2 regions of the Vibrio sp. R12-SW3-ISO1 genome follow, and region 2 is predicted to be linked to the other one. Evidence: riboswitches for the same ligand, from Rfam matches in the RefSeq annotation. Region 2 holds a riboswitch; the other holds the start of a gene.

Region 1 (12,232 bases), on a different contig from region 2:
TTCCGGCGGAGCAACACAAACTGTGCGCCCACTTAGGCATGGGCCATTGGCAAAAGTTTAAGTGGGTCGAATGGCCGCGGATGAGGCAGCAATTAGCGCCTGTTTGCGGGTTGGTGTTTATGCTCTGCTTTACCAGTTTTGCCACTGTTATGGCATTGGGCGGCGGGCCCAAATCGACCACCATTGAGCTCGCGATTTACCAAGCGATCAAGTTTGATTTTGATTTGCAAGCGGGCGCGTTACTGGCAATTTGGCAAATGCTGCTATGTGGCTTAATGGCGTTATCGATTCAACGTTTCGCTCGACCTATTGCCATTTCGATGGGCAGCGACGCACCAACTGCGTTGGTGGTGAAAGACAGTCTATTCTCTAAGTGCTGGGATGGCGCTTGGATAGGTTTTAGCTTGCTGTTAGTGTTGCCGCCTCTTGGGATGGTACTAGCCAGTGGTATGAATTCTCAGGCGCTGAATGTGCTGAGTGATGGCCGATTTTGGTCCGCGCTTGGCGCGTCACTGAAAGTGGCGAGCATGGCGAGCGTTATCGCTGTCAGTGCGGGCACGGCGATTTTATTGTCGAGCCGAAGACTGCGCCTCAATCAACGTGAGAAAACCGCGGATAAGATAGAGCTGCTAGGGACCATCATTCTGGTGACCCCAGGATTAGTGATCTCGACCGGGCTCTTTTTGCTGCTCCGTTCGTGGACGGATGCGCTCAGCTACGCCTTGGTCGTTGTTGTTGCGGTCAACGCGTTAATGGGGCTGCCTTATGTGATCAAAACCTTGGCTCAGCCGATGTTGCAACTCGAGCAGCAGTATCAGTACCTTTGTGCAACCCTTGGAATCCGCGGTTGGCGCCGTTTACGAGTGGTGGAGTGGCGCGCATTAAAACGGCCGCTGGCGCACGCGTTTGCCATCAGCTTTATGTTTTCTATGGGCGATCTCAGTGCCATCGCGCTGTTTGGTAGTCAGGAGTTTCGTACGCTGCCGCTCTACCTGTTCCAACTGCTCGGCAGTTACCAAATGGACGCGGCGGCGGTCGTATCGGTCACTTTACTGCTTTTGAGTGTGGGTTGTTTTGCGCTGATGGAACGCCTATTTCGCTCTCGCTCTGCTTCTACCCCCACCAATAGGAGTCACTATGCTCACTCTCAGTGACCTGCATTACGATTATCATGCCGAGTCATTTCAGTTTGATCTGCACGTTGAGGCAGGGCAAATCGTCGCGCTAATGGGACCCAGTGGCGCAGGGAAGTCGACCTTACTCGCCTTGATGGCGGGCTTTATTGAACCATTAAGCGGTGAAATTTTAGCGCAAGGTCAAACGCTCAACGGGCTGGCGCCTTACCAGCGCCCGTTTGCGATGTTGTTTCAAGAGCACAACTTGTTTGCTCACCTTACCGTGTCGGAAAACATCGGCCTTGGATTGGATCCCGGCTTGAAGTTGTCTGCAACGCAGAAACAGGCGGTAGTGCAAGCGGCACAGCAGGTGGGGGTGGCGGAGTATTTGTCTCGATTGCCGCATGAGCTCTCTGGTGGCCAGCGTCAACGGGTTGCGTTAGCGCGCTGCTTTGTACAGTCTGCGCCGATATGGCTGCTCGACGAGCCCTTTTCAGCGCTCGATCCTTTGCTCAGGTTAGAGATGCTATCACTGGTCAAACAGTTGGCGAGTGAGCGTGATATTACGGTCGTGATGGTGACGCACCACTTAGGTGATGCCAAAGCGATCGCAACGCATTTTGCGTTTGTATCACAAGGTCATGTCGCAGCGACTGGGCCGATTTCAGAGCTAGCGGCGACCCACTCGGACCCTAGCCTCGGCGCATTTGTTCAGGCGGCCACCACGGCGCACAACTGAGCGCTATAACAATGGGCTAGAAAGCAGAGATACAAAAAAGCGGATAAGTGTGCACTTATCCGCTTCAATCATCACTGAGTAAGAGCGTGTTATTGTGGCTCTTCACTGCTCAATGCTTTGAGGATCTGGAAAATCTCTCGATACGCTTTAGCTGGCTTGTTGGCTTGCTTTTCTTTGTTCGCCTGACGAGCAAGCTGACGTAAACGCTGACGGTCCGCATCCGGATACAGCGTCAATACCTCTTCAATGGCGCTGTCGCCCTCTTCCACCACACGGTCACGCAGTTGCTCTAGTTTGTGCAGAAGCGCCGTGGTTTGAGAGTGCTTGTTACGGACTTTATCCAGCGCCGCTTGAATTGGCTCTGGGTCTTCGTGACGCATCAATTTGCCGATAAACTGCAACTGACGACGGCGCGCTTCGTTTTTAAAACGCTGCGCATCGCGAATCGCATCGGCCAAGTCTTCGCTGAGTGGAAATTTTTCCAACACAGAGGGCTTGAGGTTAACGAGCTCTTCACCCAGTTTCTGCAGCTCTTCCATGTCACGCTTCAACTCGGATTTACTTACCCAGATGATCTCTTCTTCTGGTTCCCATGGCGCTTTTTGATTTTTGCGAGCCATTTTCATACCTTCATTTGAACGTCTATTTCTCTATTTTAACAAGAATCATGGGGAGAAAGCGAAATTCTTGTTATCCTAGCGACAAAGCAACGACTGATGAAGAGAATATGGACGTAAAAAAGCAAGTGGCACAGCAGCGTATCGAGCTTGAAGCTGCCGTCGCGAAAGCGTTAGAGATGGCGGGTGAAAAAGCGGATGCCGCGGAAGTTGCCATCAGTAAAACCACAGGTTTAAGCGTATCGACTCGCATGTGTGAGGTCGAAAATGTGGAGTTCAACAGTGACGGTGCACTCGGTATTACCGTCTACCGCAATCAGCGTAAAGGCAGCGCCTCAACGTCAGACTTAAGCGAAAAAGCGATTCAACAAACGGTATTGGCGGCACTCGATATCGCTCAATACACATCAGAAGATCCGTATGCAGGCCCAGCACCGGCTAAGTTGATGGTCAAAGATATTCCCGATTTGGATCTGTTTCACCCCGATACGCCTGACCCTGACTACGCGGCAGAAATGGCGATTGAAGCGGAGCAAGAAGCGCTCAGCTACAGCGATAAGATCAAGCAAAGTGATGGCGCCAGCTACGATAGCCACTATGGCGTCAAAGTGTACGGTAACAGCCACGGCTTACTGGCGAGTTATGCCTCAAGTCGCCATAGCATCAGTTGCTGTGTGATTGGTCAAGGCCAAAACGGTGAAATGGAACGCGACTACAGCTACACAGTGGCGCGTCACAAAGACGACCTGTGGACGCCGAAATCCGTGGGCCTGAGCGCAGCGGAGAAAACCGTCAGTCGTTTAGACGCGCAGAAGCTCAAAACCGGTCAGTACCCGATTATGTTTGCGGCGGATGTCGCAACGGGTCTACTCGGTCACCTTGTGATGGCGATCAGTGGTGGCAACTTGTACCGCAAATCCTCGTTTCTTCTTGATCATCTTGGTCAGAAAATTCTACCCAGCTGGTTCCAAGTCGACGAGCGTCCCCATGTGTTGCGTGGTCTGGCGTCAAGCCCGTTTGATAGCGAAGGCGTTGCTACGCAAGATAGACAAATTATCACTGACGGCGTGTTATCCACTTACCTATTGACCAGTTATGCGGCGCGTAAAATGTCGATGACGCCAACCGGTCATGCGGGTGGCATCCACAACTGGTACGTACGATCCACAGGGCAAGATTTTGAGCAAATGCTTAAGGCGCTAGGCACCGGATTTTTGGTCACAGAAGTGATGGGGCAGGGTGTGAATATCGTGACAGGCGATTACTCGCGCGGCGCAGCCGGTTTCTGGGTTGAGAATGGTCAAATCCAATTCCCCGTCTCGGAGGTGACCATCGCAGGTAATCTCAAGCAGATGTTCAACCAAATAGTGGCTGTCGGCAGTGATGTGGAAACCCGTTCGCAGATTCAAACCGGTTCTATCTTGCTTGAGTCAATGAAAGTGGCGGGCGAATAAGCCTCACTATTTGACGTAGCAATGCATCAGCGACGAAACACGAGAGTGCTTCGTCGCTGATGTGTATTTATAGTGCTGTTAGCGCTCAAACAGCTCGACATGCAACTTCTGAATCGCTTGTTTGGCTTCTGATTCACGCAGTAAGAAACAGAGGTTGTGCTGGCTAGCGCCGTAACAAATCATTCGTAAGTTAAAGTCTTCAAGCGTACCAAATACTTGTTTTGCGTAACCTTTACTCTCGCTCATGTTGTTACCAATCAAGGCGACGACGGAGAGGTTGTGTTCCACTTTCACGCTGCACAGCTCTTCAAGCTCTTCACGCGCGGCTTGAGGTAACGATGGCGCACCGCCAGAGGTACCTGTTTGATCAAGCGTTAATGAGACACTGATTTCAGAGGTGGTGATCAAATCGACCGAGACCTTATGCTTGGCCAAGATCTCAAACACTTTGGCTAGAAAGCCGTAAGCATGGAACATTTTCGCGCTGCGCAGCGTCACCATGGTTTGGTTGTTCCGTAGGGCTAGGGCGCGAAACAGCGGTGAGCTTTCCACTTGATGACGAATCCAAGTACCACCTTGCTCTGGCGCTTTCGAGGAACCGACAAACACCGGAATATCATGGCGCAGAGCAGGGACTAGGGTCGAAGGGTGCAGGATCTTGGCGCCAAAATTCGCCATCTCTGACGCTTCGCTGAAGCTAATTTCTGCAATCGGTGCCGCATTCGGGGCAATACGCGGGTCCGTGGTGTAGATTCCCGGTACATCAGTCCAAATTTCTAAGCCAGAGGCTTGCACTGCCTCGGCAATCAAAGCCGCACTGTAATCACTGCCACCACGGCCAAGGGTAGTGGTGTTGCCTTCTTCATCGGAGCCAATAAAGCCCTGTGTCACCACAACGTGCTCGCGGCACAGTGGCAGCAAGGTGTCACTGGCAAGCTCACGAATGGCGGCAACATCCGGTTCTGCGCGGCCAAAGTGGCTGTCAGTGCGCAGTACATCACGAATATCAAAGCGTACCGCGTTGATGCCGCGCTCAATCATCAGTTGGGTTAAAATGTGGGTCGACATCAGTTCACCACACGCAACAAGGTGATCAGTCAACTTATTGCTGGCTTGAATCGAGGCCGCTTCCGCAAGGCTGGTGACCGTATCAAGCAGACTGTACACTTCACTCGCCGCATGGGTTGGATCATTGAGTTGATTAAGAATCGCATCATGAATCTCAGCGAGCTGAGTCAGAATATCGCTGCGTTGCTGCTGATCTTGTACGCCGTTCGCCAGCGCGACCAATAGATTTGTTACCCCTGAACAGGCACTGCTGACCACCAGTTTTGTCTCTGGATTGTTATCAACGATCGCCGCACAACGGCTCATCGCTTCAAAGTTTGCAACACTTGTCCCACCAAATTTAGCAACGTTAAAATTGCTCACGGCATTTCTCCCACAACTTCCTGAATATTGAGTCTTTCCTTTGCGTGAGGTGAGGATGAGCGAGAGTAGAGGTAGGTATGGAGTACGACCTCAGAAGCTCATCACCAGACGGCGCTGATGACAGTTGATGGGACTCAACCCAAGTCAACCGACAGACTTAAACCACAATATAAGCCTACCTCGGCACTACTCCCCCTCAGAATGTTGTTTTGGAATTGTGGCTCCACAACATACCTACCTGGGTAGTGCTCCTCTTCTGCAAAAAGCATAATTGTTTGTACAACAGGGTGACGAATTGTCTTGCCACCGCTTTCGCATTGAACGTGTTTATCCTCTTAATGTCAATGCGAAATTTACGGGTTAAAGACGATAGGTTCGGTTTGTGAGGCTGGTATGACCTGTCGACTTTTTGCGCATTGCTGCGCTGGATGAATTCGATTATGGTGAAGAGATAACAACAAGAACACCCTCATGATTCAAAAGGAGTTGCCAATGACTTACCAAAGTTTTATCCCCCCTCGCCGTATTTTGATGGGCCCTGGTCCATCCGATATTTCCCCACAGGTACTGCAAGCTTTGAGCCGCCCGACGGTGGGCCACCTTGACCCGCTTTTTATCCAGATGATGGACGAACTCAAGCAGCTGCTTAAATACGCCTTTCAGACCAACAATGAGTTTACGATTGCCGTCTCGGCACCAGGCAGTGCAGGTATGGAGACCTGCTTTGTTAACTTGATTGAGCCGGGGGACAAAGTCATCGTCTGCCGCAATGGCGTGTTTGGCGAACGCATGCGAGAGAACGTGGTACGCTGCGGCGGTGAAGCGGTGCTGGTCGATGATGACTGGGGAGCGCCGGTTTCGGTAGAGAAAGTTCGTGATGCATTGCAGGCGCATCCTGATGCCAAGCTCCTCGCGTTTGTCCATGCGGAGACATCGACAGGGGCATGCAGCGATGCGAAGACGCTGGGCGCGCTTGCTAAAGAGTTCAATGTATTGTCGATTGTCGATGCGGTGACGTCATTGGGTGGTGTGCCGCTCAAAGTCGATGAGTGGCAACTTGATGCGGTCTACTCGGGCAGTCAAAAGTGCCTCTCTTGTACGCCGGGCCTCTCTCCTGTGACCTTCTCCAGTGCAGCGATTGAGAAAATCACCGCCCGTCAAACACCGGTGCAAAGTTGGTTTTTAGACCAAAGTTTGGTACTTGGTTACTGGAGTGGAGAGGGCAAGCGTAGTTACCACCACACAGCGCCCGTCAACAGTCTCTATGCACTGCATGAAGCTTTGCTGATGCTCAAAAATGAAGGGTTAGAAAACGCGTGGCATCGCCATCAGCAGATGCACAACAAGCTCAAGACCGGCTTATTGGCGCTCGGCTTTGAGTTTGTGGTGGAAGAGTCCGCACGCTTGCCGCAACTGAATGCGATTTATGTTCCTGAGGGGATTGATGAAGCCCAAATACGCAGTCACCTTCTTGATACGTACAATCTGGAAATTGGTGCCGGGCTTGGCGCATTGGCGGGCAAGGCGTGGCGGATTGGCCTAATGGGCTATGGTGCGCGTGAGGAGAACGTCGCACTCTGTTTACAAGCGCTTAAAGAGTCGCTCGGATAGAGTCGCTCGGATAGAGTCGCTCGGCGAATAATTTGCCCTGTTAATCATTGCAGATGGCTCTCCAGTTCGGAGAGCCTTTTCTTATCTACTTTTTGTTTTCTTTTTATTCTTCGTCTGTACGAAGCAGTGCGTCCGTTGTCGGTGGCACGTATTGCACGTCTGAGAAATCGCGCCGCGGAAACAGAAACTGCGCTTCGGCTCGGATTTGCTCCGCCTTTTCACTGTCATTCAAACCTTGGTAGGCCAGAATCAAGTTGTTGTAGAATGCCGGTCTTGGTTTGTGGGTAATCACGCCCAGCGACCAATCCACGTACGGTTGAATAAATTCAGGGTTTTGCTGGTGCAGGCCAATATTGAGATAGGTGCTGTAGATGTCCCAGTCAAAGCGCTCCTGCCAGACAATCGGGTTACTGACTCGGTTAAGGATATCCGGATCTTTCGGTTTGGAGAGCTCAAACTGCGTCAATATGTAGTTGGTGTGCAACGTGGTGACCATGTAAAACGACGTCACCAGCGGCAAGACCAAACTTGCTACGCGCAGTCCAGTCTGCGATACGATGCTCAATTGCGCGTATCGGTAGGCGCGCTTACGTTGGTCGACCCAGTAAATCAATAAGATAAAGGTTAGCCAATGAATCGCTGAGTGATAAAACGGATATTCTAATTGGGTGTGGAGCACGATGGGGATAAAGAGCGAGAAAATCGCCAAACGTGTACCATTCTTCGCTGCGTAGATGCGATACAGCACCAAAATGGCCGCGATCAACATAGCCAAAATCGGCAGCACGCCCCCCTCTACGCCCCAATATAAGGTTTCGTTGTGTGGGTGATCCATTGATGCAAGCCCAGGCGGGTAACTGGCGTTGAGCTGATGTTGACGCGCCGTATAGACCAAGTATTCAGCTTCAAAGCGTCCGTAACCATAGCCAGTAAATGGCTTTTCAATCAGCATATCGAGCGTCTGAGGGAAGGTGTATTGTCTGGGCCCTTCTAGATTCACCTTTCGCTCTGCCAGGGTGTTGTTCTCACCGACTAACGTGGTTCCTAAGCCAATGGTGACGCCAATAAGCACAGAGACGAGCCAACCGACGGCGCGTTTTTTGGTGGCAAAGCGCATCAAATAAGGGATCAGCAGCACGACGACCAGTAGCGCACTGAGCCAACCCGTCCGAGAGGCGAGCACTACCAGTAGGGGCAGCACGATGGCCGGTACCAGATAGAGCAGCGCCACATGGCTGACTTTGCGTTGATATTTAATGGGTTGACGGGTCAGCAAATAGCCAGACAGCGCAAGCCCTGTGGCTAAGAAGCTCGCCATGACGTTCGGTTGCTGAAATATGCCGTAAGGACGATTGGCGTCGGTGTTGTAGCCAAAGGGATTGCCGGGTTCGAGTACTAGGTACTGTACCCAGCCAAACAAGGCCTCAATGAACACGGCGATAACCACAAACCACAACAGCCTTTGACGCTGAGGGTTACTAAAACGAAATTGTTGCAGCACGGCAAACAGCAAAAAACCGGCCCACAATCCGCTTAATCGCGCGACCGACAACGACAGCTCAGAGTGCGGATAGAGCACGGGCACGGTCATGATTACACAACAAAGAAACAGACCTATGGTCAATTTGTTGTAACGAATTTGGCCACGTGTCCCAACTTGATAAAGCCCAAGAGCGATAGCGACTGAGCTCAGCAGCCAAGTGGGTGGGTTAAAGGCAAGTGCCAAGCCTGAACCGCCTGGGTTCGGCATGAAGAAATGCATCGCGACAAGGTAGACTAGGCCAATCATAGCCAAGAAAGGTTTCGTTATAGGGCGAGCTTGTGTGCGTGCTTGAAGCTGCGTGCCTGCCACGTGGGTGGTTGCCATAGTGTTCCTTTCCAGCAAATAAAACGGGCTGGCACTAAGAAGCACGCCAGCCCGTTTACTTTACTATTTTTTTATTCACTTTTACTACTATTGCTTACTTTAACATAGGCTTAAGGAAGCGCGCCGTGTGTGAGCCTTCGACTAAGGCCACATCTTCCGGTGTTCCGCTTGCAATAATTTCACCGCCGCCTTGTCCCCCTTCCGGCCCCAAATCGACGATCCAGTCTGCAGTTTTAATCACATCGAGGTTGTGCTCAATCACCACAACGGTATTGCCGTGATCACGCAGGCGGTGCAACACGGCTAACAGCTGCTCGATATCGTGGAAGTGCAAACCTGTGGTCGGCTCATCGAGAATGTAGAGTGTTTTGCCGGTATCGCGCTTAGAGAGCTCACGCGCCAATTTAACGCGCTGCGCTTCCCCCCCGGAGAGGGTTGTGGCCGCTTGACCTAGGCGAATGTAAGACAAGCCCACATCCATCAAGGTTTGCAACTTGCGAGCAATCACAGGAACTGGATCGAAGAAGGTTCGTGCGTCTTCGACCGTCATCTCTAACACTTCGTCAATGGTTTTGCCTTTGTAGCGCACTTCTAAGGTTTCGCGGTTGTAGCGTTTGCCTTTACAGACGTCACAAGGGACATACACATCTGGCAAGAAGTGCATTTCCACCTTGATCACACCATCACCTTGGCAAGCTTCACAACGCCCGCCGCGCACGTTGAAACTGAACCGGCCCGGTTTGTAACCACGAGAGCGTGACTCCTGTGTGCCAGCAAACAGCTCACGAATGGGGGTAAAAATACCGGTGTAGGTCGCTGGATTTGAGCGCGGAGTGCGACCAATCGGGCTTTGATCGATGTCGATCACCTTATCAAAATGTTGTAGCCCTTTGATGGTTTTATACGGCGCGGGTGTGGCGGTCGTCGCACCATTGAGCTCGGTGTGGGCAATTTTAAAGAACGTATCGTTGATCAAAGTCGACTTGCCTGAGCCAGACACCCCGGTGATGCAGCTAAACAGCCCGACAGGGAGCTCGAGCGTAACGTCTTTGAGGTTGTTGCCCATCGCGCCAATGAGTTGCACGACTTTTTTCGGATCCTTAGGCGTGCGCTCCGTTGGAACTCGGATCTGCTTTTGACCGCTGAGGTATTGGCCCGTGAGAGAGTTCGGATTGGCAATGATCTCTTCCATAGTGCCTTCTGCCACTACATTGCCGCCATGAACGCCCGCGCCCGGACCGATATCAATCACGTGATCCGCCATACGGATGGCGTCTTCATCGTGCTCAACGACGAGCACGGTGTTGCCAAGATCGCGTAGGTGAGTCAACGTCTTGAGCAGGCGCTCGTTATCACGCTGATGAAGACCAATAGAAGGCTCATCCAACACATACATCACGCCAACTAAACCGGCACCAATTTGACTGGCAAGACGGATCCGCTGCGCTTCACCACCGGAGAGTGTCTCGGCGCTGCGGGATAGGTTGAGGTAGTTGAGACCGACATTGACCAAAAACTGCAAGCGGTCGTTGATCTCTTTCATCACTTTTTCGGCAATTTGTGCGCGCTGACCTTCCAGAGTCAATTCATGGAAGAAGGTCAGTGCATCGGCAATGCTGAGTTCGACAATTTCCGGCAGCGTCGTATCGCCAATGAACACATTGCGCGCTTCAAGGCGCAGTCGGCTACCGTCACAGCTGCTACAGGTTTTGGTTGAAATGTACTTGGCCAAATCTTCGCGTACCGAGTTAGATTCAGTATCGCGATAGCGGCGTTCCAAGGTATTGAGAATGCCTTCAAACGGATGACGTTTAACGCGAATATCCCCGCGATCATTGATGTAATTAAACTCCACTTCCGTTCTGCCAGAGCCGGTTAGAATCACATCGCGAATTTTCTTTGGCAGAGACTGAAAGGGTGCGTTCAGGTCAAACTGATAATGGTTGGCGAGCGACGTCAGCATTTGGAAATAGTAGTAGTTTTTCTGATCCCAACCTCGGATAGCACCCTCTGCCAAACTGAGTGACTCATCCAAAATCACGCGTGCAGGGTCAAAGTATTGCTGAACGCCAAGGCCATCACAGGTATGACAGGCGCCGGCTGGGTTGTTGAACGAGAACAAGCGCGGTTCAAGCTCTTGCATGCTGTAGCCACAATGGGGACAAGCAAAGTTAGCAGAGAACACGATCTCCTCGTCATTGCCCTCCATCGGCGCGACCACTGCAATCCCGCCCGACAGCTCTAGGGTGGTTTCAAACGATTCGGCTAAGCGCTGCTGCAGGTCGGCTCTCACTTTAAAGCGATCGACCACGACCTCGATGGTGTGTTTCTTGTGCAGTTCTAGCGTTGGTGGATCGGATAAATCGCAGGTTTCCCCATCAATACGGGCGCGGATAAACCCTTGCGCTGCCAAGGTTTCCAGCGTTTTGACGTGCTCGCCCTTACGCTCTTTGACAATCGGCGCCAGCAGCATCAGTTTTGTCCCTTCTGGCATCGCCAACACTTTATCGACCATCTGTGAGATGGTTTGCGCGGCGAGTGGAACATGATGGTCAGGGCAGCGCGGCTCACCCACACGTGCGTAGAGCAGACGCAAGTAATCGTAGACCTCAGTGATGGTGCCGACGGTTGAACGAGGGTTGTGTGAGGTGGATTTCTGCTCGATGGAAATGGCAGGAGAGAGACCTTCAATGTGGTCGACGTCGGGCTTTTCCATCAAGGACAAAAATTGACGCGCGTACGCCGAGAGTGATTCCACGTAGCGTCGTTGCCCTTCGGCATAGAGCGTATCGAACGCCAGCGAGGATTTACCTGAACCGGATAGGCCTGTGATGACAATCAGCTTATCGCGTGGGATGGTGAGGTTGATATTTTTTAAGTTATGGGTGCGCGCACCGCGGACTTCTATCTGATCCATTGTTATCACTCAGGGCAAAAAATAGTGGCACAAGTATTACATAGTGTGAGCAATGTGCAAATAAAATACTGGATGGAAGAACAGTGTTTGGGTGATGGGTGATGGGTGATGGGTGATAGGTGGTGGGGTGGGAGATTAGTAGAGAAGGCGAGTAGGTGGGGGCCTACTCGCACTGAATCTAGAGAGATTAGCTCTCTTTGGTTGTAGCTTGTTTACCTAGCTCAGAGGTTTTGGTGTCTTTTAGGTAGAGGTTTTCGAAGCAGTAGTTGGTCGCTTCGATGTAACCTTCGACGCTACCACAGTCAAAGCGTTTGCCTTTGAATTTGTATGCCAGTACGCAGCCTGCTTTGGCTTGTTTGAGCAGCGCGTCGGTGATTTGGATTTCACCGCCTTTGCCTGGCTCAGTATTTTCGATCAACTCAAAGATGTCTGGAGTGAGAATATAGCGGCCGATGATGGCAAGGTTGCTTGGCGCTGTGCC
Region 2 (12,232 bases):
CAAGCTCGCCAACAGGGAATAGGCTACGCGCTACTTGGTCACTGCTTAGTGTATAAAGGAAGTAGCTTTGATCTTTGTTGCCATCTAATCCACGCAGCATCTTAGGTGCTTCGCCATTGTCAGGGAAGGTGCGGCGCACGTAATGACCCATCGCAATGTAGTCGGCGTCGAGGACTTCGTCGGCGAATTCCAAGAATGCTTTAAATTTGATCTCTTTGTTGCAGAGAATATCCGGGTTCGGCGTGCGGCCCGCTTTGTATTCCGCCAAAAAGTATTCGAATACGTTATCCCAGTACTCGGCAGCAAAGTTAATGGTGTGCAGGTGGATGCCCAACTTGTCACACACCGCTTGCGCGTCGGCGAGATCTTCTGCTGCTGTACAGTATTCTTCGTTGTCGTCTTCTTCCCAGTTCTTCATGAACAAGCCTTCAACCTGATAGCCTTGTTGCTTTAACAGGTAGGCAGAAACGGACGAATCTACACCGCCAGACATACCGACGATGACTTTCTTTTTACTGTTGTCAGTACAGTTTTCAGACATTAGGTCACACCACTCAATTTAACTGGATGCAAATTCTAGCAGAAAGCCGGTAGCGGTGACAGATCCGAGATCGAAATCACACCCATGCTTTTCAGCTTGTTCTCGCTAGGTTGTTATGCAGCCCATAGTTTGACAAATAGAGCCCAAGTTATCTGCTAAACACGGCAATGTACCTCGCGTAAATATCACAACATATCGGTTGATTGCGTTGATGGTCATTACGTCGACAGTTAGCTCGGATATCGTTGGGTAATGCAGGGTTAGTTGTGGCATAGTGGACGAAATTCAAGAGTCCTAGGCTCATCTATCTCATTATTAAGTGAACTCCTCATGACTGAACACCAAGACGAACTGCTGCAAGAAACGCAACTTATTGAAGTAATTGAAAACCAACTGCAAGATGGCAACCCCATCAAAGTGAAAGAAACGTTAATGCGTTTGATGATGACGGGCACAGCAAGAGACGAAGCAATTGCCATGATGGCTTGCGCAGTCTCAATCGAAATTTTTGATGTGATGAAAAACGATGGTGAGTTTAATCTTAAACGCTATTCCGAGCACTTGGATTTGTTGCCAGATTTGAGTTTTATGGAAGGCGAATAAGCCGCCGCTAATCCTTATCGACGTTGCTCTAGGTTAAATGTGCGAGCAAACGTTTGCTATACTAGCGGGAGTTGCCGCGCCAATAAGGGCGCGGTAGAATCGCGCCACTTTTTATCCCTTACTTTACTCTGATTATGAAATTTCCCGGCCAACGCAAATCCAAACATTACTTCCCGGTTCATGCTCGCGATCCTTTAGTGACTCAAGCGCAGGACAGCAAGAAAATGTCACGCACCCACATTATTGGTATCGACCAAACCTTAGTGGATATTGAAGCCAAAGTGTGTAGCACGCTCATCGAAAAATACCAGTTAAGTAAGGGACACTCACTGGTGATTGATGATGCGACGGCCGAAGCGTTATACGACGAACTAAAGAGCGATGATTTGATCACCAATGAATACGCGGGTGGTACGATTGGCAATACCTTGCACAACTATTCTGTGTTGGCGGATGACCGTTCGACGCTACTGGGTGTCATGAGTCAGGACATCAAGATCGGCAGTTACGGCTATCGTTATTTGTGCAATACCTCCAGTCGAATGGACTTGAATTATCTGCAAGGCGTCGACGGCGCGATTGGACGCTGCTTCGCGCTGATCACCGAAGACGGGGAGCGCACTTTTGCCATTAGTGAAGGGCAGATGAACCAGCTTAAACCAGAGAGCATTCCAGAAAAAATCTTTAAAAATGCCTCTGCACTGGTGCTGACTGCGTATTTGGTGCGCTGCAAAGCGGGCGATCCGATGCCAGAAGCGACCATGCGCGCTATTGAGTACGCGAAAAAGCACGATGTACCAGTCGTTCTCACGCTAGGGACTAAGTTTGTCATCCAAGATGATCCGCAGTTTTGGCAGCAATTTTTGCGCGATTATGTCACCGTTGTGGCGATGAATGAAGATGAGGCGCATGCGCTCACTGGGGAGAGCGACCCGCTTGCGGCATCAGACAAAGCCTTGGAGTGGGTCGATTTGGTGCTGTGTACTGCTGGGCCACTTGGCTTGTTTATGGCTGGTTATACCGAAGAAGCAGCCAAACGTGAAACGTCATTGCCTTTGTTGCCAGGTAGTATTGCGGAATTCAATCGTTATGAATTTAGCCGCCCAGCATTAAAAGATAATTGCGATCAAGCGATCAAAGTGTATTCTCATATTTCACCATACATGGGTGGTCCGGAGAAAATTAAAAACACTAATGGTGCCGGTGATGCGGCATTGTCTGCGTTGTTGCACGATATGGCCGCGAATAAATACCACAAAGAAAATGTGCCCAACTCGAGTAAACACGCGCATGCGTTTTTAACTTACTCTTCTTTTTCACAAGTGTGTAAGTATTCTAACCGTGCCAGTTATGAGGTATTGGTTCAGCACTCTCCACGTCTTTCGAAAGGTTTACCAGAGCGAGAAGATAGCTTGGAAGAAGCCTACTGGGAAAGATAAATGAAAAAAGCGCCAACAGGCGCTTTTTTTGAACTAACTTTCGATGTAAGTTAGATCAGGAACTCTTCTAGGCTCTTGCCTGCATCCAATTGCTGTTGAATAGCAGATGGGGTGCGACCTTGACCGGTCCAAGTTTTAGTTTCACCGCTTGCATCCACGTATTTATATTTTGGTGGACGAGGTGCACGTTTCGATTTTGTTTTGGTTTTTGTTTCACCAGCAAGCGCAGAGTAAAGGGCATCAATATCGATACCTTCTTTAGATATTTGCTCAGCAATTGCAGCCAGTTTGGCTTCTTGCTCTGCCGCTGCTGCACGCTGCGCTTCTTCCTCTTCTTTACGCTCAGTAAAGACTGTCGTTAATTTGCTTAGGGCGTCTTCCAGTTGCTCAAGAGTCAGTTCACGTGCTGCTGCACGAAGACTACGAATATTTAATAGTGTTTTTGTTAGTTCAGACATAACATCTCTCATTGTTATCTTATTTAAGAGTATTTCTTAAATACTAATCCTGATATTTAAACATTACAATCCATTCTTAGCAGAATGCGATAAATTTATTGTTACTGTCAGCCAAATTTACCTTTCTTTACTTTATTGGAGCGATCATTCGGCTAAGTCCTGTTTTGACGCTCAGATTTAATAATAGAGTTTCATATCTATTATTAAACGTTTCTAATCCTGATGGCACTGTTTAGATAAAAGTCGCCGAAATCAGCATGAGAACGAATTTGCCTAATAGTTGGCATTATAATGTCGATATAGTTCAAATGAACCACCTCAATACGTTTTCTTTTACGATTTCGATCACAGCACATATTTCGACTTCGAGAAAGTGCTATCTATTTGGTATTGCAGTCAACACCGAGTTTTTAATGTCCCGGGCGTTGTACGTCAGCACAGTGTGAAATGTCACCAAATTGAGAGTTGGCTTCCCGTTTGTACCATCGCTAAGCAATAAAAGTGACAACAAAACGAGCCAAATTGTTGAAATGCAGTTTTAGATGGGTACAATGGCGCCACCTAATGCATGACTACAGCAAAACCTTTGTTAATTTGATGTTTCATTGGTTGATTATTTTGGTTGTGCGGTAGAGGAGCGGAATAAAATAGTAGCGTTTGTTGGGGTGATGCCAATGAGCATGCGTGAAAGGTTATCTCGCCGAAGTGGGCTTCCATATCAAAGGAGCTCGCTGGGGTTAGTCTCGAAAGGGCTAACACTGCCATAGTCTATAATGTGTAAAACTATGGAGCGCTACTGTAGGGTTGGGTGAATTGTCTACTTCCCTGTCGCTAAGTTCAACATTATCAACGGCCTCGTGCGGTTGACTAATCTGCAGTAGATCTCTAACCATTTATTACTGGTTTTTGAAGATCATGAATTTAATTGATTTTGCCTCATCTCCTTTATCTCTTTTGCCACCACTCGTGGCGTTGAGTCTTGCGATCATTACGCGTCGCGTTCTTGTGTCTCTCGGTGTGGGTATCGTTTTAGGTGCCGTATTGCTTAACGACTATTCGTTTGCGAGTGCGTCGGGTTATCTTGCGTCAACCGTATCGGGCGTTTTCGTAGAAGACGGTGGCCTCAATACTTGGAACATGAGTATTGTTGGCTTCTTGCTTTTGCTCGGTATGATGACAGCACTGCTGACGCTCTCAGGCGGCACTCGCGCGTTCGCTGAATGGGCGCAGTCTCGTGTGAAAAGTAAGCGCGGTTCAAAACTGCTTGCTGCGTTTTTGGGCGTGTTCATTTTTGTCGATGATTACTTTAACAGCTTGGCGGTGGGTGCGATTTCTCGCCCAGTCACGGACCGTTTTTACGTCTCTCGCTCTAAGCTGGCTTACATTCTCGATTCGACCGCTGCCCCTATGTGTGTCTTGATGCCCGCATCAAGCTGGGGTGCCTATATTATGACCATCATTGGTGGCATCTTAGTCTCTCATGGCATCACAGAGTATTCCGCGTTGGGCGCTTACGTGCGTTTGATTCCGATGAACTTCTATGCGGTATTTGCGCTGTTGATGGTGTTTGCTGTGGCTTGGTTTGGTCTCGACATCGGTAAGATGCGCAGCCATGAAATTGCGGCGTCTCAAGGCCGTGGCTTTGACAAAGATGCAGAGAACGACACCAAAGAAGCGCATGAGCTCAATGAAGAGCTGGATATTCGTGAAAGCGAAGGCGGACGCGTTCTTGATTTGGTTTTGCCTATCGTGCTGTTAATCATTGCAACGGTCGCGGCCATGCTTTACACCGGTGGTCAGGCGCTTAAAGCGGATGGTGAAGCGTTTAATCTGCTGGGCGCTTTTGAAAACACCGATGTGGGTTTGTCTTTGATCTACGGTGGTATTGTGGGTTTGGCAACTGCGCTGTTTACGGTGGTTAAGCAACGCATTGCGACCATCGAAATTGCTCGTACACTGTGGATTGGTGCGCGCTCAATGTTTGGTGCGATCCTCATTCTAGTCTTCGCGTGGACCATTGGTAGCGTGATTGGTGACATGAACACAGGTAAATACTTGTCAACGCTGGCGCAAGGTAGCATCAACCCACATTGGTTGCCGGTTATCCTGTTCTTGCTCTCGGGCTTGATGGCGTTCTCGACCGGTACCTCTTGGGGTACATTCGGTATCATGTTGCCGATTGCGGGTGATATGGCTGGAGCAACAGATATTGCCTTGATGTTGCCAATGCTGAGTGCGGTGCTCGCAGGTTCGGTCTTTGGTGATCACTGCTCACCGATTTCGGATACCACGATCTTGTCTTCGACGGGTGCTCGTTGTAATCATATTGATCACGTCTCGACTCAGTTACCTTATGCGTTATCTGTAGCAGCGATCTCTTGTGTCGGCTTTATCACTCTCGGTATGACAGCGTCGGTCGGTCTCTCATTTGCGGTCGCCAGCGTGGCGTTTGTGGCCGTGTGCGCGGTGCTTTCAATGATGTCTAAGTCGAAGCTAGCGAGCTGTGCGACGTCCTAAAACGATAGACAGTTCGTATCTAACTGACAGATTCTATTGATTATTTTAAGGAGGCTTTGGCCTCCTTTCTTATTTGTATTAGACAAATAAGAAAAAGTTGAAATTAAAGGTTGAAAAGATCCCTGAGCTTGGTTAGTGTGGGTATCAACCAAGCGAGCTAAGAGAGCTTTTTCAGTATGCGCAATTTTGTAATGAACATTCATCATCACCATCACCCAATCTAGTCTTTCGGGAGATGTGCGCATACCCGGGAGATAGGAAACTCCCGGAGGTAAAAATCGCAAATATAATGATTTATGACCCTCGGGAGACAAACCTTCCGAGGGTTTTTTAGTTTTTAAGTCTAACGTTTTGAAAGATTTCGAACACAGGGATACAAGAGTCATGCAAACACAACGCCTAAGAATCGCCATTCAGAAAAAAGGTCGTCTAAGTAAAGAGAGCCAAGCACTGCTGAAAAAGTGCGGTGTGAAATTTAACGTCATGGGTGAAAAACTGGTGGTTCACTCAGAGAACATGCCAATCGATTTGCTGCTTGTGCGTGACGACGATATCCCAGGTTTGATCATGGACGGTGTGGTTGATCTTGGTTTCATTGGCGAAAACGAATTGGAAGAAGTCCGCCTAGACCGCAAAGCATTGGGTGAGCCTAGTGAGTTTGTGACATTGCGTCGTCTCGATTTTGGTGGCTGCCGTCTTTCTATCGCGATTGATAAGGATGAAGAGTACAACGGCCCGCAAGATTTGGCCGGTAAGCGTATCGCTACCACCTATCCACAATTGTTAAAAGCCTACATGGATGAGCAAGGCGTACCGTTCTCAACCTGTATGCTGACCGGTTCTGTTGAAGTCGCGCCACGTGCTGGCCTTGCTGATGCCATCGCCGACCTAGTGTCTACCGGCGCTACTTTAGAAGCGAACGGCTTAAAAGAAGCGGAAGTCATCTTCCAATCAAAAGCGACCCTTATTCAGCGCAAAGGTGAGTTCGCACAAGATAAAACCGAACTGATTGATAAGCTATTGACTCGTATGCAAGGCGTTCAGCAAGCGAAAGAGTCGAAATACATCATGCTGCACGCCCCAGCAGACAAACTTGAGCAGATCAAATCGCTCCTTCCTGGCGCAGAAGATCCAACCGTTTTGCCGCTCTCTGCTGATAAACAAAAAGTGGCCGTTCACCTTGTTAGTACCGAAAACTTGTTCTGGGAAACCATGGAACAACTCAAAGAGCTTGGTGCTAGCTCAATCCTAGTACTGCCAATTGAGAAAATGATGGAGTAAGGGCGATGAGAACAGTTGTTTGGCAATCATTGAGTGAATCTCAACAAGACTCCATTTTAGAGCGCCCTGCCATTACCGAAGGGGCGAATATTACCGCTGCGGTGTCTGAGGTTATCGCACAAGTAAAAACGCAAGGCGATGCTGCTCTATTGGCGTTGACGGAAAAGTATGATCGCGTCAAACCAGAGTCGATTCGAGTCTCAACTCAAGAGATTGAGGCGGCGTCAGAGCGCTTAAGCGAAACCATGAAGCAAGCGCTTGAGCAAGCGTACGCCAATATCGCTAAGTTTCACAAAGCCCAAAAGCCACAGCCTATTAAAGTTGAAACGCAACCTGGTGTTGTGTGTGAACAAGTGACTCGAGCGATTCAGAAAGTCGGTCTTTATATCCCAGGTGGCAGTGCGCCACTGCCATCGACCGTATTAATGCTCGGCGTACCGGCTAAGATTGCGGGTTGTCGTAAAGTGGTACTCTGCTCACCACCACCGATCGCAGATGAAATCCTCTACGTGGCGAAGCTGTGTGGTATCGATGAAGTTTACAATGTTGGTGGTGGTCAAGCGATTGCTGCGATGGCTTACGGAACAGAAACCGTGGCGAAAGTGGACAAGATTTTCGGCCCAGGTAATGCGTACGTCACAGAAGCTAAGCGCCAAGTGAGCAACGATTTTCGCGGTGCCGCGATCGACATGCCAGCGGGCCCTTCTGAGGTGTTAGTGATCGCTGATGAGACCGCCGACCCAGATTTCATTGCTGCGGATCTCTTGAGCCAAGCTGAGCACGGCCCAGACTCACAAGTGGTGCTGGTCACGCCATCGCCAGTGATTGCCGATCAAGTGACGGATGCCGTTCAGCGTCAGCTCAAAGTACTGTCTCGCGCTTCTATTGCAGAAAAAGCACTGGCGTCGAGTTTGATCATCATTTCTGATTCCATCACTCAGGCGGTTTCTATTTCGAACTACTATGGCCCAGAGCACTTGATCGTACAGACCAAGAACCCACGTGAGCTGCTACCCCTTCTTGATAACGCAGGGTCGATTTTCCTTGGTGATTGGTCTCCTGAGTCAGCGGGCGACTATGCGTCGGGCACCAACCACGTTCTGCCTACCTATGGTTACACTCGCACCTATTCAAGCCTAGGCTTGGCGGATTTCTCCAAGCGTATGACGGTGCAAGAGCTCTCAGAGGAAGGGATTAAAAATCTTGCGCCGACCGTCGTGACCATGGCGGAAGCAGAAGGACTGGATGCGCACAAACGCGCCGTAACCATTCGTGTTGAAAAATTGGCTCAGAAGCAAGGGTAAGAGATGGAAAAGCTAGCACGCAAACAAGTTCAGCAACTGACGCCTTACCTGTCAGCACGTCGCATTGGCGGCAGTGGCGATGTGTGGCTCAATGCTAACGAGTCGCCGTTCAACAATGAATACAAAACGGATTTCGCCCGCCTGAATCGCTACAGTGAGTGTCAACCTGCTGAGTTGATTAACGCTTACGCCGCTTACGCGGGCGTGAAACCTGAACAAACGCTCACCTCGCGCGGTGCGGATGAGGGTATTGAGCTTTTGATTCGCGCATTTTGTGAGCCGGGTGAAGACGCCATTTTATATTGTCCACCTACCTACGGAATGTACGCTATTTCAGCGGAAACCATTGGTGTGGAGAAAAAAGTGGTGCCGTTGACCCAAGATTGGCAACTGGATCTCAGCGCCATTGAAGCCAATCTAGACAAGGTAAAACTGGTCTTTGTTTGCAGCCCTAACAATCCAACCGGTAATTTGGTTAAGCGTGAAGACATCGTCCGACTGCTTGAGATGACCCAAGACCGCGCTATCGTTGTGATGGATGAAGCTTACATCGATTTTTGTCCAGAAGCATCGACGGTCGATTTACTGGCTCAGTACCCCAATTTGGCTATTTTGCGCACTTTGTCCAAGGCGTTTGCCCTTGCCGGTCTGCGCTGTGGCTTTACCTTGGCGAATGAGGCGTTGATCAACGTCTTGCTGAAAGTGATCGCGCCATACCCAGTGCCTGTGCCAGTGGCGGATATTGCCACCCAAGCCCTCTCAGAGGCAGGGCTTGCTAGAGCCAAGTTCCAAGTGCTGGACCTCAACGCCAACCGCGCGTATTTGCAAGCGGGCCTGTCGACCATTGCCGGTTTAACGGTGTTCGAAGGGTGGGGCAACTATCTATTGGTGAAGTTCCCTGATGGTGATGCACTGTTTAAAGTCGCGTGGGAAACTGGCATTATTTTGCGCAATTCGCCAATTGAGGATTGTGTCCGCATCAGTATTGGTAGTCGAGATGAGTGCGAGAAAACACTCGGTTTTATCCGCAACTACTATTTATCCGCAAGTGCTATTAATCCGTAAGCACTATAGCGCGTGATGACACGCAGTAAAGAAACAAATGGGCGCTGGCTGTGGCGGGCGCCTTTGAGATTGAGATAAGGAAGTTCGAGTGAGCACACAACAAAAAATTCTTTTCATTGACCGAGACGGCACCTTAATCGTCGAACCGCCGGTTGATTTTCAAGTCGATCGTTTAGACAAACTCAAGCTAGAGCCGTTTGTGATCCCAAGCCTGCTTGCGCTGCAAGACGCAGGGTATCGCTTGGTGATGGTCACAAACCAAGATGGCCTAGGCACAGACAGCTATCCGCAAGCGGATTTCGATGCGCCGCACGACATGATGATGGAAATCTTCTCCTCTCAGGGTGTGAAGTTTGATGATGTATTGATTTGTCCTCACTTTGAAGAGGACAACTGTTCGTGCCGTAAACCGAAATTGGGTATGGTCAAAGAGTACCTTCAAGGCGGCAAAGTGGATTTCAAGCACTCTGTGGTCATTGGCGATCGCGCGACCGACCTTCAACTGGCGGAAAACATGGCGATTCGCGGCATCCAATACCACCCAGAAACCATGGGGTGGCCGACAATATTAAAAGAGCTCACCGTGAATGCTCGCGTTGCTGAAGTGGTGAGAACCACCAAAGAAACCGACATCAAAGTGAAGGTTAATCTCGATGAGCAAGGTGGCAACGCCATCAGCACTGGTCTTGGCTTTTTTGACCACATGCTAGACCAAATTGCGACGCACGGCGGCTTCCAAATGGTATGTCAGGTGGAAGGCGATCTGCACATCGACGATCACCACACCATCGAGGATACCGCACTTGCGTTGGGCCAAGCACTAAAAGAAGCGTTGGGCGATAAACGTGGGATTGGCCGCTTTGGTTTCAGCTTGCCGATGGATGAGTGTCTTGCTCAGTGCGCGTTGGATCTCTCTGGCCGACCTTACTTGAAGTTTGATGCCAAGTTTAGCCGCGATCAGGTCGGCGATTTATCCACTGAAATGGTGGTGCACTTCTTCCGCTCATTGACCGACACATTGGCGTGTACCTTGCACCTCTCTTCAGCAGGCGATAATGATCACCACATCATCGAAAGCTTGTTTAAGTCGTTTGGTCGCACTTTACGTCAAGCTATTAAAGTGGAAGGCAATGAACTGCCGAGCAGTAAAGGCGTGTTGTAAGGAGAGAGACTATGACAAAGCAAAACGTCGTTATCATCGACACTGGCTGTGCCAACGTCTCATCGGTCAAGTTCGCTATTGAGCGCCTAGGTCAATCCGTGACGATTTCAAAAGATCCTGATGTGGTGCTCACTGCGGATAAGCTGTTCTTACCCGGTGTTGGCACGGCAAGCGAAGCAATGAAAAACCTTGCTGAGCGTGATTTGATTGATTTGGTGAAACGGGTCGAAAAGCCACTGCTTGGTATCTGTTTAGGTATGCAACTGCTTGGCAAACTCTCCCAAGAGAAAGGCACGCAAGGCGAAAATGCGGTTGAGTGTCTCGGTCTTTGTGATGGCGAAGTGCGCTTGATGGAGACGGGTGATCTTCCGCTCCCGCACATGGGGTGGAATACGGTATCGGCCACCCCAGATCACCCACTGTTTAAGGGGATTGAAGAGGGCGAGTATTTCTATTTCGTCCATAGCTTTGCGATGCCTGTCGGCGACTACACCATCGCTCAGTGTGAGTATGGCCAACCCTTTACCGCTGCGGTGCAAAGTGGCAATTACTACGGGGTGCAATTTCACCCAGAGCGCTCATCGAAAGCCGGCTCAAAACTGATTGAAAACTTTTTAGCATTATAGGGACATAACCTTCGTGATTATTCCAGCACTCGATTTAATAGAAGGTCAGGTCGTTCGTCTTTATCAGGGCGATTACGGCCAAGTGACCGAATACAAAGTGGATCCAGCTGAGCAGTTTAATCTGTATCACCAAGCTGGCGCCAACTGGCTGCACCTGGTCGATTTGACTGGTGCGAAAGACACCAGTGCGCGTCAGTTAGACCTGATTGCCAAACTGTTAGCCAGTACCCCTGCAAAAATTCAAATTGGCGGCGGCGTGCGCAGTGAGCAAGACGTGGTGGATTTACTTGAAGCCGGCGCCGAGCGCGTCGTGGTTGGTTCCACAGCGGTGAAGCAACCAGAACTGGTCAAAGGTTGGATGGAAAAATACGGTGCGGAGAGAATTGTCTTAGCGCTCGACATCAATATCGATGATCAAGGTGTACGCAAGGTGGCGATCTCCGGCTGGCAAGAAGATTCAGGCGTGACGATTGAAGCCTTAATTGACGATTATCTAACCGTCGGATTACAGCATGTTTTATGCACGGACATCTCACGTGATGGTACGTTGACGGGCTCTAACGTTGAGCTTTATGTCGACCTATGCAAGCAGTACCCGCAAGTGCAATTTCAATCGTCAGGGGGCATTGGGTCGCTGGCTGACATCGAGGCGCTCAAAGGTAGCGGTGTGTCTGGCGTGATTGTTGGTCGTGCGTTACTCGATGGCAAATTTACTACAGAGGAGGCGTTTGCATGTTGGCAAAGCGAATAATTCCCTGTCTCGACGTTCGAGATGGTCAGGTGGTGAAAGGGGTTCAGTTTCGCAACCATGAAATTATCGGTGACATCGTGCCCCTCGCGCAGCGTTACGCTGAAGAAGGCGCGGACGAGTTAGTGTTTTACGATATTACCGCATCCAGTGATGGCCGCGTGGTCGACAAGAGCTGGGTAGCCCGGGTTGCTGAGGTCATTGACATTCCTTTTTGTGTGGCTGGTGGTATCAAATCGGCTGAAGATGCGGCGCGGATTCTCGAGTTCGGTGCTGATAAAGTGTCGATTAATTCGCCGGCCTTAGCCAATCCACAGCTGATTACCGATCTTGCGGATAAATTTGGTGTGCAGTGCATCGTGGTAGGCATTGACTCTTATTACGATAAAGAGACAGGCCAATACCAGGTGTACCAGTTCACTGGTGACGAACAACGTACCAAAGCGACACAGTGGGAAACACGCGACTGGGTACAAGAAGTTCAAAAA

What was found. A riboswitch is a leader RNA that binds a small molecule or an ion and turns the genes downstream of it on or off. The one in region 2 is predicted to bind lysine.
Region 1: another riboswitch for lysine. It lies ahead of lysC (lysine-sensitive aspartokinase 3); the one in region 2 lies ahead of AC6R0R_RS12380 (Na+/H+ antiporter NhaC family protein).

Annotation. Positions count from the first base shown of each region.
Region 1 is NZ_JCBDGK010000011.1:31,975-44,206, forward strand. It holds gene thiP (thiamine/thiamine pyrophosphate ABC transporter permease ThiP) at 1-1,154, shown strand, start outside; gene thiQ (thiamine ABC transporter ATP-binding protein) at 1,138-1,854, shown strand; gene yjgA (ribosome biogenesis factor YjgA) at 1,944-2,474, opposite strand; gene pmbA (metalloprotease PmbA) at 2,582-3,925, shown strand; gene lysC (lysine-sensitive aspartokinase 3) at 4,004-5,356, opposite strand; lysine riboswitch at 5,443-5,620, opposite strand; gene AC6R0R_RS03080 (pyridoxal-phosphate-dependent aminotransferase family protein) at 5,849-6,967, shown strand; gene AC6R0R_RS03085 (PglL family O-oligosaccharyltransferase) at 7,071-8,834, opposite strand; gene uvrA (excinuclease ABC subunit UvrA) at 8,929-11,751, opposite strand; gene galU (UTP--glucose-1-phosphate uridylyltransferase GalU) at 11,939-12,232, opposite strand, start outside.
Region 2 is NZ_JCBDGK010000041.1:133,494-145,725, reverse strand. It holds gene mnmA (tRNA 2-thiouridine(34) synthase MnmA) at 1-541, opposite strand, end outside; gene AC6R0R_RS12395 (hypothetical protein) at 872-1,144, shown strand; gene AC6R0R_RS12390 (inosine/guanosine kinase) at 1,279-2,583, shown strand; gene AC6R0R_RS12385 (H-NS family histone-like protein) at 2,634-3,041, opposite strand; lysine riboswitch at 3,664-3,845, shown strand; gene AC6R0R_RS12380 (Na+/H+ antiporter NhaC family protein) at 3,957-5,558, shown strand; His leader region at 5,758-5,893, shown strand; gene hisG (ATP phosphoribosyltransferase) at 5,943-6,839, shown strand; gene hisD (histidinol dehydrogenase) at 6,845-8,143, shown strand; gene hisC (histidinol-phosphate transaminase) at 8,147-9,208, shown strand; gene hisB (bifunctional histidinol-phosphatase/imidazoleglycerol-phosphate dehydratase HisB) at 9,297-10,370, shown strand; gene hisH (imidazole glycerol phosphate synthase subunit HisH) at 10,382-10,996, shown strand; gene hisA (1-(5-phosphoribosyl)-5-[(5-phosphoribosylamino)methylideneamino]imidazole-4-carboxamide isomerase) at 11,010-11,747, shown strand; gene hisF (imidazole glycerol phosphate synthase subunit HisF) at 11,729-12,232, shown strand, end outside.